DNA from 3 places in the Bacteroides caccae genome. Region 1 is predicted to be linked to each of the others. Evidence: riboswitches for the same ligand, from Rfam matches in the RefSeq annotation. Region 1 holds a riboswitch; each other region holds the start of a gene.
What was found. Region 1 has a riboswitch for cobalamin ahead of CGC64_RS17805 (anaerobic ribonucleoside triphosphate reductase). Riboswitches for the same ligand answer to the same signal wherever they lie in the genome.
Positions count from the first base shown of each region.

Region 2: another riboswitch for cobalamin. It lies ahead of CGC64_RS18365 (TonB-dependent receptor plug domain-containing protein); the one in region 1 lies ahead of CGC64_RS17805 (anaerobic ribonucleoside triphosphate reductase).
Region 3: another riboswitch for cobalamin. It lies ahead of CGC64_RS15745 (TonB-dependent receptor plug domain-containing protein); the one in region 1 lies ahead of CGC64_RS17805 (anaerobic ribonucleoside triphosphate reductase).

Region 1 covers NZ_CP022412.2:4,358,045-4,365,254, forward strand. Annotated here, with positions in the region: gene CGC64_RS17785 (DUF3857 domain-containing protein) at 1-501, shown strand, start outside; gene CGC64_RS17790 (DUF3857 domain-containing protein) at 541-2,415, shown strand; gene trhA (PAQR family membrane homeostasis protein TrhA) at 2,475-3,125, shown strand; partial or broken gene CGC64_RS17800 (ribose-5-phosphate isomerase A) at 3,502-3,717, shown strand; cobalamin riboswitch at 3,966-4,152, shown strand; gene CGC64_RS17805 (anaerobic ribonucleoside triphosphate reductase) at 4,187-6,580, shown strand; gene nrdG (anaerobic ribonucleoside-triphosphate reductase activating protein) at 6,629-7,132, shown strand.
Region 2 covers NZ_CP022412.2:4,490,381-4,497,590, reverse strand. Annotated here, with positions in the region: gene CGC64_RS18380 (ABC transporter ATP-binding protein) at 78-839, opposite strand; gene CGC64_RS18375 (FecCD family ABC transporter permease) at 836-1,852, opposite strand; gene CGC64_RS18370 (ABC transporter substrate-binding protein) at 1,849-2,982, opposite strand; cobalamin riboswitch at 3,110-3,321, shown strand; gene CGC64_RS18365 (TonB-dependent receptor plug domain-containing protein) at 3,532-5,538, shown strand; gene CGC64_RS18360 (YncE family protein) at 5,535-6,695, shown strand; gene CGC64_RS18355 (PKD-like domain-containing protein) at 6,712-7,210, shown strand, end outside.
Region 3 covers NZ_CP022412.2:3,813,628-3,820,837, forward strand. Annotated here, with positions in the region: gene CGC64_RS15730 (response regulator transcription factor) at 1-532, shown strand, start outside; gene CGC64_RS15735 (sensor histidine kinase) at 542-2,323, shown strand; gene CGC64_RS15740 (DUF5106 domain-containing protein) at 2,944-3,882, shown strand; cobalamin riboswitch at 3,917-4,123, shown strand; gene CGC64_RS15745 (TonB-dependent receptor plug domain-containing protein) at 4,307-6,349, shown strand; gene CGC64_RS15750 (YncE family protein) at 6,367-7,210, shown strand, end outside.

The sequences.
Region 1 (7,210 bases):
AGTATCGTTCCAGACCCGACAACCGAAATTACCCCGAAAGACAGGCTAACCGTCACCAACCTAAAAGTGGAACATACGGAAAACGATCCGGGTACGATAAAAGAGGAACTCGACTTCACCATACAAACCGAACAGGTAGGTGATCACCTCTACATCAATCCGATGCTTTTCCCACAACTGGAGACCAATCCATTTATTCAGACCGACCGAGTGCTTCCTGTCGAATTTCCATATCCGTATAAATTCACATTATTATGCAAATTGGCCCTTCCCGAAGGCTATGAAGTGGAAGAACTACCCCAATCGCAATTTATCCGAGCAGAGGGGGATCATCTGCAATGCAGATATATGATTCAAAAACAAGGGAATACGATCCTGGTCAGCTACAGATTCCACCTCAAAGAATATATATTCCTTCCTGAACATTATAAACAACTGCAAGATATGTGGACAAAAATCATTGAGAAGAATCACACGTTGATAGTACTCAAAAAAATATAAGAAAAATCATTCAATATTCTGATAATGAAAAAATCAGCAATGAAAATCATCGGATTATTATTCGGTCTCTACCTCGGTTCTATCATGTCTGTACAGGCACAAGACCTTTCAAAAGACGCCACTTCTATTATAACGGATTCGCGGACGGAAGTCCTCTGCAAATCAATGACGCAATCTATCGAAAAAGAAAGCCGCACGATTCTCATTCTTAACCGTAAAGGACTGAATGCTGCACACTTCGTCTGTGAATGCGATATGTTCCGTTCCTTACAGAAGTTCTCGGGAGAAATACTTAACGCATCCGGTCAAAGCGTCCGAAAGATAAAAAAATCGGAACTGCAAAAGAGCGAATATAGTTCCTCGTTAAGCACAGATGACTATGCCTATTATTACGAATGTAACTTCCCCTCTTTCCCCTTCACCGTAAAATATGAATGGGAAATAAAATGTAATAACGGGCTTATCGGCTACCAGTCCTTCCTTCCGCAAACAGACTTTCAGCAAGGAGTGGAACAAGCGACATACCGGATCGAATTGCCTGCCGGACAAGAATGCAGGTACCGCGAGCTAAACACTGGAGGAAAAAATATCCAAGTGACAAAGTCGACCGGTACGGACGGGCAGCAAGTGATTGAAGTTACCGCTTCGAAACTGCTGCCGATACAGAAAGAGCCGTTCGGTCCCGATTTCGCAAAATTGTTTCCACGGATTTATTTCGCTCCTTCCGCTTTCAAATATGACAAATCGGAAGGGGACATGAGTACTTGGCAAAAATACGGAGAATGGCAATACAAACTACTCGACGGACGCGACGAACTCACCGAACCTTTCCGCAACAAGTTGCACGGACTGACTGCTCACTGCTCTACCGACCGCGAAAAAGTAAAGGCAATTTATGACTATCTGGCAAAAACTACCCGCTACGTCAGTATACAGCTAGGTATCGGAGGATTGCAGCCTATCGCAGCATCCGATGTCTGCCGCACCGGATTTGGCGATTGTAAAGGACTTTCCAATTACACCCGTGCCATGCTGAAAGAAATAGGCATACCTTCTACTTATACGGTGATAAGCACTACCAACGAACGCCTGTTGCCTGATTTCTCCAACGCCAACCAGATGAATCACGTCATTCTGCAAGTACCTCTCCCCAAGGACACTCTGTGGCTGGAATGTACCGATCCATCGCTTCCCTTCGGCTATATCCACCAAGGCATTGCCGGACATGACGCATTGCTTATCGAACCCGCCGGTGGCAGCATACATCGTCTGCCCACGTATCCCGATTCATTGAACACACAGCACATCATAGCTACTATCACCCTATCGCCTACGGCAGAAACACAAATAGAAGTGAACGAAATATCCCGATTATTCCAGTACGAAAATGAGGCAGGAATCGTTTATTTGGAACCTAACAAACAGAAAGACCACATCCGTTCGACCCTCAACCTCTCGCAAGCCGACATCCTTCGCCTGCAAATCAAAGAATGTAAGGAAGCGAATCCATCTATCACTTTCAGTTATACGGCAAGCAGCCAGCAATACGGTTACAAAACAGGAAACCGGCTGTTCATCCCGACTAACATATTTAAAAAAGGATTCAGTGTACCTCGTGCCATCAGCCGGAAATATCCTATCCATATTAACTACGGGTATTCGGACACTGATAGTATCTGCATCAAACTACCTGACGGATATATCGTGGAAGGACTTCCCAAACCAATCGATCTAAAAAGTAAATTCGGGAACTTTCATTCCAGTATCTATACAAAAGACAATAAGATATATATTGTTCATCAACTGTTTATGCGTAAAGGGGTATACAAGCCCGGCGAATATACCGCTTTCCTCGATTTCCGTAAACAAGTGGCGGAACAGTACAATGGAAAAATCATATTAAAAAAAGAATAAGATGACTACTTACAGAAAATAAAGTATCTTTGTAACTTCAACAAAGTACGTAAGAAACATTGAAAAACAAAAGATACAGCAACGGAGAAGAATGGGCAAACACGCTCAGTCACGGAGCAGGCATACTGCTTGGAGTTATCGCAGGTTACTTCCTGCTAGTGAAAGCAACCGAAAATGCCGAACCGCAATGGGCAGTGGCTTGTATTTCTGTTTATTTGACAGGAATGCTTTCATCCTATATCAGTTCTACGTGGTATCACGGTACGCGTCCGGGCAAAACGAAAGAGCTACTCCGCAAATTCGACCACGGAGCCATTTATCTTCACATAGCGGGCACATACACACCCTTCACATTACTCGTTTTGCGTCAGGCAGGCGGTTGGGGCTGGGGTATTTTCGCCTTCGTCTGGCTGTCGGCTATCGCCGGTTTCATTTTGAGTTTCAAAAAGCTGAAAGAACACAGTAATCTGGAAACGTGCTGTTATGTGGCCATGGGAGCCAGTATTTTGGTCGCTATGAAGCCTTTAATGGATCATCTGGCATTGCTGAATGCCACCCCGGCTTTCTGGTGGCTGATAGGAGGAGGCGTATCTTATATTACAGGTGCCGTATTCTATTCATTGCGCAAGCCTTATATGCACGCCACCTTTCATCTGTTCTGCTTGGGAGGAAGTATCGGGCACATCATAGCTATCTGGCTGATATTATAGAGGGAGACATAACGATTGTAGACATACAGACAAAAAAAAGGCTATCTATCCCAGACAGCCAATCTTTTTTGTTAACCTTAAATCTAATACTATGAAAAACACATTGCAAAGATACGGACTTTCTGCATATCTCCAAATTTTCAAGGCAAAGTAGGGCATCTTATAACATGGTTTAATAGAATACAGGTAACCGTTAACAATTAACGGAATTAAATTTAAAAATTAACTAAAAAGGCAGAAGACAGTTATTCGATTATCAAAAAGCAAGATTGAACCAAACATCCTCATCCGGTTGTTATACATATTTAAAATCATCGAGAATGTAAGATCATGAACCGGGAAAAATCATCTGATAAAGAATCTGCAATGGTCGGATTCAATTATCAACCGGGAAGCGAAAGAACGTATAGCATGCGAAATTGCGACCATGGCGAAAGATGGACCGGTTCTTACCGAAAACGGCAACTTTATCCCTGATACTCGTTTTCATTACATTGACTCTTCTTTGGAGGAACAAGTGAAGGCAATCACCGGAGCGATTGAGAGCGAGCTGTTCATCGGATATGATGTAGAAATAATAACGGCAGAATAAGACAAAGAAGATATTTTTTATTTTTGTACGGAACATAAGAAAATAATTTCGCACCTTTGCAGCCCAAATAAAGGAAAACACACCGAATCATGTCCGGTTTCGAGAAAAGAAACAGGCAAAAAGAGAACACTTCACGAGTTAAATTCAGAAAAAAGTTTTCCAAAACGGAAAAGTTTCTGTATCAGTAAGAAAGAAAAGTTTCCCGAAATTTAATGTTAAAAGGTAACCGGGATATTAGATTATCACTTATCTTTGTATCCGGTTTCGGAACTAAAAAGAGGTTTAGTCAATGAGGGAACGCTGTGCAAATCGGCGACAGTACCCGCTGCTGTAATTCTCTGTGAATCCGCACACTATGTCACTGCATCGGCTGATGTGGGAAGGCGTTGCGAGGGAGAGATAAGTCAGAAGACCTGCCGGAACAAATCAACCATATTATTAATGTCTAACACTTTCGGGAGTTAAAGTTATGAACTACGCGGAAATTTGTATCATCAAACGTGATGGTAAAAGAGAAGATTTCTCTATCAGCAAGATTAAGAATGCAATCAGCAAGGCATTCAGTGCGACAGGCATTCAGGATGAACAGCAATTAATTGCTGATATCACGATGAATGTAATCAGCCAGTTTGCCACCCCTACGATTACCGTAGAGGAAATCCAGGACTTAGTAGAAAAAGCATTGATGAAGGTACGGCCGGAGGTCGCCAAAAAGTACATCATCTACCGTGAATGGCGGAATACGGAACGAGACAAGAAAACCCAGATGAAGCACGTCATGGATGGTATTGTCGCTATCGACAAGAACGATGTAAACCTAAGCAACGCCAATATGAGCAGCCATACACCTGCCGGACAGATGATGACGTTTGCATCGGAAGTAACCAAAGATTATACTTATAAATACCTGTTGCCGAAGCGTTTTGCCGAAGCTCACCAACTGGGAGACATTCATATTCATGACTTGGATTATTATCCGACAAAAACGACGACTTGTATCCAATATGACATGGATGATTTGTTCGAACGCGGTTTCCGTACCAAAAACGGCAGTATCCGCACCCCACAAAGCATTCAAAGTTATGCAACTCTGGCTACGATCATCTTCCAGACAAACCAGAACGAGCAGCACGGCGGACAGGCAATTCCCGCCTTCGACTTTTTCATGGCAAAGGGTGTGGCCAAGTCATTCCGCAAGCATTTATCTTCTTTCATCAATTTCTATGTGGCCATGGAAAACGGTATACAGGCCGATGAAAAAGCGATCCGCACACTGATTAAAGAATATCTGCCGTCTATCCAATCCGGTGAACGGGAACGGGAAACGTTACGCATCGCCCTGATAGCCCTGCAAATCAATATTGACAAAGAGCACTTGGCACGCATCATAGAGAAGGCATACCAACAGACACGGAAAGATACGCATCAGGCAATGGAAGGATTTATACACAACCTGAACACGATGCATTCCCGTGGTGGTAACCAGGTGGTATTCAGCTCTATCAACTACGGCACGGATACTTCCGCTGAAGGCCGCATGGTGATTGAGGAGCTACTGAAGGCCACGATTGAAGGGTTGGGAACCCGTGGTGAAGTACCCGTATTCCCGATTCAGATCTTCAAAGTGAAAGACGGAGTTTCTTATTCGGAAAAGGACTATGAGAAGGCTATGAAAATGGAAAGCATCGAAGAGGCCATGAAAGCAACTTACGAAGCTCCTAATTTCGACCTGCTGCTGAAAGCCTGCCAGACGACATCGAAAGCTCTTTTTCCAAATTTCATGTTCCTCGATACTCCTTTCAACAAGAACGAAAAATGGAAAGCAGACGACCCGAAACGTTATATTTACGAGCTGGCAACAATGGGTTGCCGCACTCGTGTGTTTGAAAACGTAGCCGGAGAGAAATCGTCTTTAGGACGCGGCAACCTTTCATTCACAACACTAAATATGCCCCGACTGGCTATCGAAGCTCGTATCAAAGCTGAAAATCTGATAGAGGACGAACGCAACAAAGACGCTATCGAACAGAAAGCAAAGGAGATTTTCATGGAATCGGTACGTAACACGGCTACTTTAGTGGCCGACCAGCTTTACGAACGTTATCAATATCAGCGTACAGCCCTTGCACGCCAGTTCCCCTTTATGATGGGAAATGATGTATGGAAAGGCGGCGGCACACTGAACCCAAACGAACAGGTAGGTGACGTGCTGCGTAGCGGTACGCTGGGAATCGGATTCATCGGCGGGCACAACGCAATGGTTGCTCTCTACGGAGAAGGCCACGGGCATAGCCAAAAGGCATGGGACACATTGTACGAGGCCGTAACGGAAATGAACAAGGTAGCGGATGAATATAAAGCGAAATATAACCTGAACTATTCTGTACTGGCTACTCCCGCCGAAGGTCTTTCCGGACGTTTCACCAAAATGGACCGCCGGAAATTCGGTAAAATTCCGGGAGTAACGGACAGGGACTATTATGTCAACTCATTCCACGTAGACGTGAAAGAGCCTATCAGTATTGTTGAAAAAATCAAATGCGAAGCTCCTTTCCACGCTATTACCCGTGGCGGACACATCACATATGTGGAACTGGACGGAGAAGCACAGAAAAATGTACGTGCCATTGCCAAAATAGTAAAGGTGATGCACGACGAGGGTATCGGTTACGGCTCTATCAATCATCCGGTAGACACCTGCCATAACTGCGGCTACAAAGGGGTGATTTTCGACAAATGCCCCGTATGCCAGAGTGAAAGCATTCTCCGGATGCGCCGCATCACCGGCTACCTGACAGGTGACTTAAGTTCGTGGAACTCCGCTAAACGGGCGGAAGAAAAAGACCGCGTAAAACACTTGTAAAAATTGAGAGTTGAGAACTTTACTTATATTTTCATATCCTAATTTACAATGACAACTCTTGACTCTCAACTTTCAACTCTCCGCTTGTTAGGAACTTATCCGGAAACAATCGTTGACGGTGAGGGGATACGGTATTCCATTTATCTTGCCGGATGTTCCCATCACTGTCCCGGTTGTCATAACCCGGAAAGTTGGAATCCGAACGCAGGTGAAGAACTTACGGAAGAAAAGATACAATCGATTATCCGGGAAATCAAAGCGAATCCTTTACTGGATGGAGTCACTTTCTCCGGGGGGGATCCCTTGTTCTACCCGGAAGAATTTCTGGCGCTTGTCAAAAGAGTGAAAGAGGAAACAGGAATGAATATATGGTGTTACACAGGATATACGTATGAAGAAATCCGGGAACAACCCCGACTGAATGCGGTTCTTCCTTATATAAACGTATTGGTAGACGGACGTTTCGAACAGGATCTTTTCTCTCCTTATCTGGAATTTCGTGGAAGTAGTAATCAACGAATCCTAAAATTATCAGACCGTTTTCAACCATAAAAACAGACGGTTGCCGGCACTAAAGACAAAGTCTCCCCGGCATCCCGGACAGCACCACCGGCTGCACTAAAAAAACTT
Region 2 (7,210 bases), 130 kb from region 1:
TTGTAACCATTTTCTATTTATGTTCTGTTTATAGGAACAAAGGTAGCAATTATTTTGATATAAAGAAAAGTTTGAGACTATACTGATTTGATGCGCACCCTCATCTCCTGAGCGTCGAATGTCACTGATTCATTACGGAAAAGTCTTTCTATATGTCCGCTGGTTATCATTTCCGAAGTGGGCAAAGTGTACATATATGGGTTATCTATCAGCATGATAGAGTCACAAAGCGACAATGCGATGTCAAGGTCATGTGTGGAGAATAAGATACATTTGCCTTCTTCTTGTGCCAGCTTTTTCAGTAGCAGGCAGAGTTCATAACGATTGGGCAAGTCAAGAAAGGCAGTCGGCTCGTCGAGCAGGATAACCGGGGTGTCCTGCGCAAGCGCACGGGCAATCATAATTCGCTGGCATTCGCCGTCGGACATCTTATCCATTGTCTTTTCTGCATAACCGGACATGCCGACCAACTGAATGGCATTATCTACTATTTTCCGGTCTTCCGGTTGAAGCTGACCGAGCCAGTTTGTGTAGGGAGCGCGCCCCAACGCTACCACATCTTTGCAGCGAAGATTGGCAATGCGTACTTTGTCGGTGGTTACGAAACTAATGCTCAGAGCTAATTTTTCCGGTTTCAGTGAAGCAATGTCTTTTCCTTGCAGATTGATTTCTCCCGATTGAGGACTTTCCAGTCCCATTATGGCACGCAGGAGAGTACTTTTTCCTGTTCCGTTGCGTCCTAGCAGTGCAACGAGTTGTCCGCCTGTGATTCGGGCGTTTACCGTTTTCAACAGCGTGCGCTGTCCGTATCCTAATGTCAGTTCCTTAAGTTCAATCATTTGAATCCATGCAAGTTTTTAGCTATTACCCATAAAATGACCGGAACACCGAGCAAGGCGGTGATACAGTTCACCGGAAGCAGGAATTTCTTGGCGATGATGTCGCAAAGAAGCATGCTGATAAGTCCCGTCAGCATAGTGGCGGGGACAAGTATCCGGTGGTCGGCGTTGTTGAACAGCAACCGTGTGACGTGCGGTACTGCCAGCCCGATAAAACCTACCGGGCCGCAGAATGCGGTCACCGTTCCTGTCAGCAGCGCGGTGGAGATGAAGATGAGTGTACGTGAACGCTTGATATTCATTCCCATTGTCCGTGCATAGTTTTCTCCAAGAAGCAACAGGTTCAAAGGTTTGATGCAGACTATGGAAATGAGCAGTCCCAGGCATAACATAGGTGTCATGATTCCCAGTTGGGTGGTGGTGATGTGCCCGAGAGAACCCATTGACCAGAGCGTGAACATTTTTAATTGTTCGGCAGAACTCAGATATTGCAGTATCTGGATAATGGCGCCTGCCACATAACCTATCATGACTCCCATAATCAATACACCGAGGATATTTTTTACTTTCCGGCTGATGACAGCTACTCCCAGTAAAATGACAGCCGTTCCTATCCAACCGGAACCGACGATGCCCAATGACTGGAGCAGTGGAAATTCAGACCAGCCGAGCAGTGGAGCTCCCAGTATAAACAAGGCAACCCCTAATCCTGCACCGGAACTTACTCCCAGCAAATAGGGATCCGCCAATGGGTTTTGGAAAACTGTCTGCATCTGCAAACCGCTTACGGAGAGTGCCACGCCTATCAGTGCCGCCACTATTACCCGTATGAACCGGATAGAAAGAAGAATGTTACGTGTCATTTCATCACATTCGCCTCCGGTGAGCACAGCCCATACCTTGGAGACAGGGATATACGTGTCTCCGGTTGCCATATCTATGACTAGCAATAGCAGGGCGATTATGCCTAGCGCGATAAATAAAAGTGCAGTATGTTTGCGGGGTTGTTTCATTCCAGACGCCTGTAATAATAAAGTGAATCGGATACAAGCTCCGGATGAAAAATATGAATCAAGTCGCGTAACACAACATCGGGACGGACAACTGCCGATTCCCAATAATCGTTTCCGCCTGTCGGCGTCAACCGTAAGTTGTTGTTATAAACAGTCTTTTCGTTCACGGCTTTTGCGTCTGCGAATTTAGGGTTGACAGCTTTCAGCTCCTCAAGTGTAGTTGCCGAACCGACATTAATCCAGTAATCGGCTTTTTGTATCAGGCCATAGGCTGTTTCCAGTCCGATTGGGGTTGAACTGTTGGAACTGTTTTCTTTATAAATGTACTCTGCGCCTGCATCGGCAATCAGTCGTGCCATATAACTTTGGGTGGAAGGCATTACCCAACTGTCGTTCCATGGAGTGTTGAACATAACGGTAGGACGCTGGCTGACGGAATCCGTGAGGGCTTTCAGTGCGTAATAACGTTGGGGAATTTCCCGGAATATTTCTATTCCCTTTTCCCGTTTGTCTGTCAGTTCGGAAAGGACAATCATCCATTCGGCTTTGCCGAGCGGTGATTCTTCCAGATATTCCCCCATATATAGATAAGGTATGGAAAGTTCTTTCAGTTTGTCCGTTACAGCGGTTTGGGCGTCACCTATGCCATAGAGCAAGACTACGTCGGGCTTTAATCCAATCAGCAGTTCGTAGTTCATTTCAGGACCCATATCCTTGATTGAATCTTTGTGGGCAAGGATGTAGGGATTGGCGATATAATCAATGCCCGAAACTCCGACAATCCGGTTGACTTCTCCCAGTTCATCGAGCATGGCAACATAGGAAGAAGACATGCATACAATCTGTTTGGCTCCGGCAGGGATGACGGGACCGTTGAATCCGGCAGGCGCTTGCTCGCCGTTGCGTGTAACAAAATAAGACATTGTTACGTCGTTGGCGCCTTGCCACGGGTTGGTAATCTGTATAAGCGTACTGGCAGCGTTCTCAGCACCCAGGATTTTAAATCCCGAAGCGTATTCAGGGGTATATACATCTTGGTTGAATGCTTCCAGAGATGTCTTATTACGGGTGATACAGCTTGCCAAAAAGAGCAGGCAAAGTAACGTGATAGTCGGAGCAGGAGATTTCACTTTTATAAGATGTTTAATTAGAAAAAAATAATAGTGGGTCCTTTTGAACGGCAAAGATAGGACTTAATTATTAGTTTGTTTTTATTTTAGTTGGATTTTTCTTTCGATTTGTTCCTATTTGTGTATCTTTGTCCCCAGAAATTTTGGTGTCACTTTTCCGATTCTACGGAAAGAGTGGTGAAAAGGGAATCAGGTGTAAATCCTGAACAGACCCGCTGCTGTAAGCTCCGCCAAAAGTTTTCCTACAATACTCAAATCCACTGTTCCGCTTTGGAGGAATGGGAAGGGCGTTAGGAAAATGGAGTAAGTCAGAAGACCTGCCAAAATTGAATTCTTGAAACTTTCCGGGATTAGAGTTTGAAGAGTGCAGTTTTTTATTCAAAATACATCTTTGATTGGTGATGTGAAGTTTCAGGAAGGAGGAATATGCCTTTTTGAGTGTTCCATTATGCGGGGAGAAGCACGTGTATATGTTTGAGTGTATGGAAAATTGCATCCTCACTGTAACCCTATGAAAGTTTATTATTTTAATTAATAAACAGGAGGATTATGTTCGGGCAGATTTATTTTAGGGTATTGGGGATAGGATGCTTTTTGAGTATGGCTTTATTGTCGTCAGCACAAAGCAAACTGGACAGTTTGCATCATCTTAATGAAGTAGTGGTTACTGCCAGAATTAATAAGGAGGTAATTCCGGTGCAATCTTTATCAGGGGATAAGTTGGAGAAACTGGCTGCACATTCGGTAGCGGACGCTATACGTTATTTTTCCGGAGTACAAATAAAAGATTATGGTGGAATAGGCGGGTTGAAGACCGTTAATATCCGAAGTATGGGAACGAATCATGTGGGAGTGTTTTATGACGGTATTGAACTGGGTAATGCGCAGAATGGAGTGATTGATTTGGGACGTTTCTCTTTGGATAATATGGAAGCTGTCACTTTATATAATGGTCAGAAAAGTGCCATTTTCCAACCGGCGAAAGATTTTGGTTCTGCAGGTTCTATTTATCTCCAGTCGAGAACACCCGTTTTTCGGGAGGATAGGGCTTATCATGTGAAAGCGACTTTTAAGACGGGCTCTTTCGGAGTTGTCAATCCTTCTTTGCTTTGGGAACAGAAACTGAGTGAGAATGTGAGTGCGTCACTTAGTACTGAATATATGTATACAACCGGAAAGTATAAATTTACTTATGCGGTGGATGGAGGATATGATACTACGGCAGTACGCCGTAATGGGGATGTCAATGCATTGCGTGCTGAGGGCGGCTTATATGGCAAGATCAAAAGTGGTTACTGGCGTACGAAAGCTTATTTTTATAATTCAGAACGTGGATATCCCGGTGCTGTTGTGCGGAATCGTTTCTCACATGAGGATCGCCAATGGGATACAAATTTCTTTTTCCAATCTTCTTTCAAAAAAGATTTCGGTGATGTGTACAGTCTGTTGTTGAATGCCAAATACGCGTATGATTATCTGCATTATCTGGCAGATCCCCAAAAGGAGGAGGCTACCATGTATGTAAATAATACATATCGCCAACAGGAAGTTTACTTGTCAATGGCTAACAGGGTTACTCTTTTTCCTTTTTGGGATATAAATATTTCAGCGGACTACCAATGGAATAAGCTGAACGCTAATTTGACAGATTTTCCTTATCCCCGGAGAAATACGGCGCTGGTAGCGGCAGCTACCTCTTTACATTTTGAGCGTTTTAAGTTGCAGGCCAGTGTCTTGGGAACTTTTGTAAATGAGAACGTTGCTTCAGATACTACTTCGGCCGGGAATAAAATGGAATTTACTCCTACCGTTATCACTTCCTATAAACCTTTCAAGAATATTGATTTAAGTCTGCGTGCTTTTTACAAACGGATATTTCGTATGCCGACTTTGAACGATTTGTATTATACATTTATAGGGAATATAAAGCTGAAACCTGAGTATACTAATCAGTATAACGTAGGATTCACTTATCAGAAATTATCTTCCGGAACCTGGCTGCAAGCACTGAATGTGCAATTGGATGCGTATTATAATGAGGTGGAAAATAAAATAATAGCTACTCCTACCAATAATTTCTTTCGTTGGACAATGATTAATATGGGACTTGTTAAAATAAAAGGAGTGGATGTCGTTTTGCAAGGACTTTGGAAGTTTGGTAACGATTGGGTATTTGACAGCCGGTTATCATATACGTATCAGAAAGCACAGGATTTTACTGATAAGTCGGATAAAGATACGTATGGGGGACAAATATCGTATATTCCCTGGCATAGTGGCTCGGCTATATTAAATGCCGGATATAAATCATGGGAATTGAATTATAGCTTTATATATACGGGAGAGCGCTATGACGTTTCGGCCAATACTCCGGAGAATTATCGTCTTCCTTGGTATACAAGTGATTTTTCTTTGGCAAAGAAATTCAGTTGGAGAAAGTATGATTTCAAGTTGACCTTGGAAGTAAACAATATTTTTAATCAACAATATGAGGTGGTGAGGTCTTATCCGATGCCCGGAACTAACTTTAAATTCATTTTAAACTTAACGATATGATTGTGAATAATATTCTTTCGCGTGTCTTGCTTGGTATATTAACAGGCTGTTGTTTGCTGGCTTGTCGGGGCGAGCTTCCGGTTCTACCTTCTGACGAGATAGATGTTGGCAAGGATCCTTTAGGGGGCGTCAGTATTAAAGGAATGTATCTTCTCAATGAAGGAAATATGGGAAGTAATAAGTGTACGCTTGATTTTTATGACAGCACTACCGGTAAGTATCATCGTAATATTTATGCCGAGCGGAATCCGTCCGTAGTGAAAGAACTGGGGGATGTTGGAAATGATTTGCAGATTTATGGAGATAAGCTGTATGCCGTAATCAATTGCTCGAATTTTATAGAGGTGATGGATGTGGAAACGGCACAACATCTGGGGCAAATAAATGTGACAAATTGCCGGTATATCACTTTTAATGATGGAAAGGCTTATGTAAGTTCTTATGCAGGCCCTGTCGGAATAGATCCCAATGCGCGTCCGGGAAAAGTGGTTGAAGTGGATACGACAAGTTTGGCTGTAACCCGTGAAGTGGTAGTCGGCTATCAACCGGAAGAAATGGTAATAAAAGATGGAAAACTTTATGTTGCCAATTCCGGCGGTTATCGTTTTCCGGACTATGACCGGACGGTATCGGTGATTGACTTGAAGACTTTTCAAGTTATTAAAACAATTGATGTAGCTATAAATCTTCACCGTATGAAACTGGATAGATACGGCCGTATATATGTGAGTTCGAGAGGAGATTATTATGGAACGGGATCGGATGTTTTTATTATAGATACTCAGACAGATCGTGTGACAGGAAATTTGGGAATTGCTGCCAGTGAAATGTGTTTGAGTGGAGATTCGATTTACATGACAAGTGTAGAATGGAGTTATGTGACGGAAAGTAATACTATTACTTACGCCCTCTATGACGTGAAACAAAATAAAATAGTATCCCGCAATTTTATTACTGATGGAACTGAAACAGAAATAACAATTCCGTATGGGATAGCTGTAAATCCCGAGACCAAAGAAATATTTGTAACGGATGCAAAAAGTTATGTTGTACCCGGTTATCTCTACTGTTTCAGTCCTGAAGGAAAGAAAAGATGGAAAGTCAGGGCGGGGGATATACCGGCTCATTTTGCTTTTACAACGAAAACATTTCAATAACTAATAATGAATAAAAATGGACAGGAAAATTTTAAGACTAGCATTAGTCATTGCAGTTTCTTTGTTTGTAGGAACTGTATTCACAGGATGTAATGATGGAGAAGATGCTTCGGAGCCTTACCTACTGAAAAAGGAAGACATCCGTGTGTCGCAACCGGAGGGTGGCTTTGCGGTTGTTGTTGATCAACTGTTGAAGGTACGGGTTGAAAGTGAGTCGGATGAAGGGATCTCTTATTTATGGTTGCTGGACGGCAGTGAAATTGCCCGGACAAAAGATTTGGAGTATATGTTTGAGGAGGTAGGAGAATACGAACTGATTTTACGTGCGTCACAAGGTGAGAATCATTATGATTATCTTTTTACGGTCACAGTAACTTTTGATAATATCGAACCGGCTCCTGAAGGAGCAACGGCTTATATCACTAAAGTTCTTGATTTTGTTCCGGCCGTGGGACAATTTACTAATGCGTTGCCGGCATATGACGAAGGAGACACACAAGAGGTTATGAACGAAA
Region 3 (7,210 bases), 540 kb from region 1:
TGTGATGATGGGAGAAATCTCCGGCTTCAAAATGGCGAATATGTTGAAAAAAGACAAGAAAACAGCTAAAGTGCCCATTATCTTTATCACAGCCAAAGATACGGAAAACGATACGGTCACAGGCTTTAACCTGGGAGCGGATGATTATATTTCCAAGCCTTTCTCCCTGCGTGAAGTGATCGCACGTGTGAAGGCCGTACTCCGGCGTACCGCAACAGCGGAAACGGAAAGAGCCCCCGAACGGCTCGTCTATCAGTCATTGGTCATTGATATTACCAAGAAAAAGGTTAGTATCGACGGCGAAGAAGTGCAGCTTACTAAAAAAGAATTTGAAATATTGCTTCTATTGGTACAGAACAAAGGACGTGTATTTTCACGCGAAGATATCCTCACCCGCATCTGGAGCAATGAAGTTTACGTGCTCGACCGTACTATCGACGTAAATATCACCCGCTTGCGGAAAAAGATAGGCGAATACGGCAAATGCATTGTCACCCGCCTCGGATACGGATACTGTTTCGAAGCAGAATAATTATTGATTATGAACCTACCTGTCAATCAAAAACATTTCCTCTCTTTCAGCCGGAAACTCTTTCTTTCGGTCATTTCGTTGTTCCTGGTATTCGCAATCTGTTTCATCGCCTATCAGTACCAACGGGAAAGGGAATATAAAGTCGAACTGCTGAATACACAGTTACAAGACTATAACAGCCGGCTGTACGAACAACTGAACGATAGTCCGGCTATCGAAGAAACTACCGACAAATATATCCGTAACCATGCATTGAAGGATTTGCGTGTGACGCTGATTGATTTGCAGGGAAATGTCATTTATGACAGTTATAAGACACAAGAAATAAAACACGAAAACCACCGCGACCGTCCCGAAGTGCAGAGAGCCTTGAAAGAAGGAAACGGATTCGATGTACGCCGTACTTCCGAAACCACCGGACTTCCTTATTTTTACTCCGCCACACGTTACGGGGATTATATTGTCCGGTCGGCGTTGCCGTATAATGTCAGCTTAATCAATAACCTGAAAGCAGACCCGCATTACCTGTGGTTCACCGTGATTGTTTCTTTATTGCTGATGATTATTTTCTATAAATTCACCAATAAGCTGGGAACTTCGATCAGCCAACTCCGCGAGTTTGCCATGCGTGCCGACCGGAATGAGCCTATCGAAATGGCGATGCAGTCAGCCTTTCCGCACAACGAACTGGGAGAAATTTCACAGCATATCATTCAGATCTACAAACGTCTGCACGAAACGAAAGAAGCACTCTATATCGAACGTGAAAAACTGATTACCCATCTTCAGATTTCGCACGAGGGACTAGGGATATTCACGAAAGACAAAAAGGAGATTCTGGTCAACAATCTCTTTACCCAATACAGCAATCTGATTTCCGACTCTAACCTGGAAACGACGGAAGAGGTCTTTGCAATCAGTGAGCTGAAAGAGATTATCCATTTTATAAACAAGAACCAGCAACAACGTTCGCTCAGTAAAGATGAGAAGCGGATGTCTATTACTATTAATAAGAACGGACGGACATTTATCGTAGAATGTATTATCTTCCAAGATGCCAGTTTCGAGATTTCTATCAACGATGTCACTCAGGAAGAAGAACAGGTGCGCCTGAAACGCCAACTGACGCAGAACATTGCCCACGAATTGAAAACACCTGTCAGCAGTATCCAAGGGTATCTGGAAACAATCGTCAACAATGATAATATTTCACGGGAGAAAATGAACACTTTCCTTGAACGTTGTTATGCACAAAGTAATCGTCTGAGCCGGCTGTTGCGTGACATATCTGTATTGACGCGCATGGACGAAGCCGCCAACATGATCGACATGGAACGGGTGGACATCAGTGTATTGGTAGGTAACATCATCAACGAAGTTGCTTTGGAATTGGAAGAAAAACATATCACTATCGTCGACTCATTAAAGAAGGGAATACAGATCAAGGGTAATTACTCCCTGCTCTACTCCATTTTCCGCAATTTAATGGATAATGCGATTGCTTACGCCGGAACGAATATTCAAATCAACATCAACTGTTTCCGTGAGGACGAGAACTTCTACTATTTCAGTTTCTCCGATACGGGCGTAGGCGTACCGGCCGAACACCTGAACCGTTTATTCGAGCGTTTCTACCGGGTAGATAAAGGTCGCTCACGCAAACTGGGCGGTACCGGTTTGGGGCTGGCTATCGTAAAAAATGCCGTGATTATTCATGGCGGCAATATCTCCGCCAAAAGCAGTCAAAGCGGTGGACTGGAATTCGTGTTTACACTGGGGAAAGAGAAATAATCTTTCTCCGGCAGATATAGATTATTACTCGTCTCATTCGAGTCTGCTTACACGTTCCGAAAAAATTACCGGAGAAAGACTTCAATTATTATTACCATAAAAATACAAATCTCGAGACTTAGAATAAGCGTTATATAAAAAAACGAACATTCCACTACATAAACGTTCTTATCGTTATTAATAAATTCAATGATCGTTTATTATAAACGTCCCCTCCGTTTATTATAAACTTTAAAATAAAAATTCATAGAAAAACATCCGAAATAATACAACAAAAAAGGCTGCGAACCTTATAAAATTCGCAGCCTTTAGCCAGTATTGATCGCCCTTCCCCTCATCAAAAAAGGAGGAGACAATCTATATTTGTTGTAAAATTACACCACTTTCTACTTTTATTCCATACTTTTTCATTCTTCTGTTATTGATTTCACGTTCTCTGTCTACAAATATACAACATAAAAAAGCATTTGTCAAGTCCCTCCGACGAAATTATAGTTAACTGATAACTTCAAATAATATCCTGCCGAACAAAAAAAGAAGAATGTTTTGAATAAAATAAAAAGGGAGTTATCTTTGCCTGCAACTTGAAAAATAATCAGATAAATGTAGAACAGCAAGTCATGAAAACAAACTTAAATATCCTTCCCATTCTCTGCTTCCTCCTCCTTTGGTCCTGCAAAAGCGGGAATGCTTCAAGCCAGACTAAAAACGAAGTGTCACAGGACACTATCAAGACTTTCACGCTGCCCGCTATCCCTCAAATAATGGTAGCACCGGAACAACGTGCCGAGTTCTTAGTAAAGCACTACTGGGATAATGTGAACTTCGCCGACACCAACTACATTCATCATCCGGAAATAACCGAACAGGCGTGGGTGGATTACTGCGACATTCTGAATCATGTCCCCCTCAAAACCGCACAGGAAGCTATACGCAAAACGATCGACCGCACAAACGTAGACAAGAAAGTATTCGCCTACATCACCGATTTAGCGGATAAATACTTATATGACCCCAACTCTCCGATGCGTAACGAGGAATTTTATATTCCCGTATTGGAAGCAATGGCAGCCTCTCCCGTATTGGAAGAGATAGAAAAAGTACGCCCCAAGGCACGGTTGGAATTAGCTCAAAAGAACCGCATAGGCACCAAAGCTATAAACTTCACCTATACCCTTGCTTCCGGCGCTCAAGGCTCCCTCTATCAGCTTAATGCCGATTATCTTCTGCTATTTATCAATAATCCCGGTTGCCACGCTTGTACGGAGACAATCGAAGGTTTAAAGCAAGCCCCTATCATCAGCCAACTCATAAAGGAGAAGAAGCTGATCGTCCTTTCTATCTACCCCGATGAAGAGTTGGATGACTGGCGCAAACATCTGAATGAATTTCCCAAAGAATGGATTAACGGATATGATAAGAAATTCACAATCAAAGAGAAACAACTGTATGACCTGAAAGCGATCCCTACTTTATACCTATTAAATAAAGAGAAAACCGTATTGTTGAAAGATGCTACCACACAAGCGATTGAAGAATACCTGATGATACATCAATAATCTTCTTCTTTCTTGCATAAAACAAATAAACTATCTATCTTTGTCGCGCATCGGTTTGCAACTCTCACATACGAGGGAAGCGATTAAAAGGGAATCAGGTGTAAATCCTGAACAGTCCCGCTGCTGTAAGTTCCACACATTACGTTGCGAGCAACCTACTTTTAGCCACTGGAAAGAAACTTCCGGGAAGGCGCCCGCAACAGGAACAAGTCAGAAGACCTGCCGTGCAACCAATTTCACTGCTTTCGAGGAAAAAGCGTTGAGTCTAATGAACCGGACAATTCGTCTATCATTTCATTCATCACTCTGATTCAGAGAAAGTATGTTTAAATTAATAAACTCTGCCAAAGTTTATTTAGCGTGTCCGGTCGAAGGGATTTCGCCCGGACACTTTTAAAATGTGAAAACAGCCAGAAAATCAAGGATGAGATATGTGACGTTTTATATGAGTATCTGTGCAGCATTCTGCTGCCAATTTCTATCCATACCGCTTTTTGCACAACAGCAGAAAGTGGATACAACGCATACCTATTTTATTCCGGAGGTTACCGTTTCTGATATTTACCAGACCCGTGAGGTCCGTTCTACTGCACCTCTACAACTATTTTCCAAAGAAGCCCTGAAGAATCTGCACGCCTTGCAAGTGTCCGATGCGGTGAAGCATTTTGCCGGTGTGACTGTAAAAGACTACGGAGGCATAGGAGGTCTGAAAACTGTCTCCATACGCAGTTTGGGAGCACAGCACACCGCCGTAGGCTATGACGGAATTGCCATAACGGACTGTCAGACGGGACAGATCGACATCGGCCGTTTCTCACTTGATAATGTAGATCAACTTTCGTTGAGCAACGGGCAGAGTGACAATATCTTCCAACCGGCACGTTTCTTCGCTTCTGCAGGAATATTGGACATACAGACGCTCACTCCCCGCTTTGAGAAAGGGAAACGAACTAATATAAGCGCTGCTTTCAAAACCGGTTCGTGGGGACTTGTCAATCCCTCTATCTTATTGGAACAACAACTCAGCCCCCAATGGACAGTTTCGGCGAACGGTGAATGGATGTCGTCAGACGGACAATATCCGTACACGCTACGTTATGGAAACGCAGCAGACGACCTGACTTCACGTGAAAAACGGAAGAACACGGATGTCGAAACGTTCCGTGCCGAAGCCGGGCTTTACGGCAACTTCTCCGACAAAGAGCAATGGCGGCTAAAAGCTTACTACTTCCAGTCTTCCAGGGGATTGCCGAAAGCGACCACGCTATATAACGACTTTTCCGCACAGCACCTCTGGGACAAAAATACATTTATACAAAGCCAATATAAAAAGGAATTCAGCCGGCAATGGGTATTCCGGACTTCTGCCAAATGGAACTGGAGTTACCAGCATTATCTGGACCCTGCTATCAAAAACAATGAAGGCAAAACAGAGAACAGCTATTACCAGCAGGAATACTATCTTTCCGCCTCCGTGTTATACAGGCTGCTGAACAATCTTTCGTTTTCATTATCTACCGACGGCAGTATCAACACGATGAATGCCAACATGGCAGACTTTGCACATCCCACACGCTATTCGTGGTTGACAGCCATTGCCGGAAAATACGTCAACGAATGGTTCACTCTATCTGTTTCCGCCTTGGCAACCGTTATCAACGAGCAGGCCGACAAGGGAGGAAGCGCAGGCAATCACCGCAAATTAACTCCTTACGTCAGCGCCACATTCAAGCCTTTCCGGAATGAAGAATTTCGTGTCCGTTTCTTCTACAAAGATATTTTCCGTTTGCCTAGTTTCAATGATTTATATTATCAGGAAGTGGGTAACAGCAAATTGAAACCCGAAAATGCCCGTCAATACAATATCGGTTTGACGTATAGCAGAAATGTATGTACATTCCTGCCCTACCTGTCGGCAACCGTTGACGCATATTATAACAAAGTGACGGACAAAATCATTGCTTACCCGACCAAGAACCTTGCTGTGTGGAGCATGAGGAATTTGGGCAGTGTAGAGATCAAAGGTATTGACGCCACAGGAAGCCTATCGCTCCAACCCCGGGAAAGTATCCGTATCAATTTTTCCGGGAACTATACTTATCAACGGGCATTAGATGTCACAACTCCGGACGCCAGCTCGAACAAATCGACTTATAAACATCAGATAGCCTACACCCCCCGCGTCTCCGCTTCGGGACAAGCGGGCATCGAAACACCCTGGATAGATTTATCTTATTCGTTCCTCTTTTCGGGAAAACGTTATGCGTTGGGACAGAACATTCCCGAAAACCGGTTGGCCAGTTACAGCGATCACAGTATTTCAGCCGGCCGAGACTTCCGGATAAGAAAAGTTACAACGTCTCTTAGCGTAGAGGTTTTGAATCTGCTGGATAAAAATTACGAGATTGTTCAGTTCTTCCCCATGCCCGGCCGTTCAGTCAGGGCAACATTGAAGATAAGATATTAATATTATAAAAGGATATTATGGACGTGAAAAGGAAATTGACATATATATTCCGGCTCTGTCTGCCGCTGCTATTATTACTCAACGCTTGCGATGATATGGAGGACAAGCCCTTCACCTCATCGGACATCACAGGTGACCCGACAGAGACGGATACAGCCGAACTCTATGCGTTGTGCGAAGGATTGTTCAATCAGAATAACAGTTCGCTGATGCGTTTTTCTTTCAATAACCAGCGAATGGTACGCAATTATTTCAAGACGATCAATCACCGGGGACTGGGAGATACGGCTAATGATCTGGCAATTTACGGTAGCAAGATATATATTGTAGCCAACGTTTCCAGTACGATAGAAATAGTGGATTTCCAAACGGGAAACTCGCTGAAACAGATTCAAATGCTGACAGAGAACGGAAATCCCCGGGAACCGCGATACATTGCTTTTCATAAAGAAAAAGCCTATGTCTGTTCTTATGACGGTACGGTAGCACGTATTGACACGGCTTCGCTTACCATAGACGCTATGACAACAGTGGGACGTAATCCTGACGGAATTTGTGTACAGGATGACAAGTTATATGTTTCCAACTCCGGCGGATTGGACCATGCGTCGGGATTGGGGGTAGACAATACAGTGTCCGTGGTTGACATCGCTACATTCAAGGAAACCGATAAAATTATCGTAGGTCCGAATCCGGGAAAGATCATTGCCGATACGAAAGAAAAAGTCGTTTATGTAGCCACCCGTGGCGAAGATGTAGAAGCCGGAGATTATAATTTCGCAAAAATAGATTGCCGGACAAAGGTAGTCACCCACTATAATGAGAGAGTACAAAACTTTGCTATTGACGGAGAGATTGCTT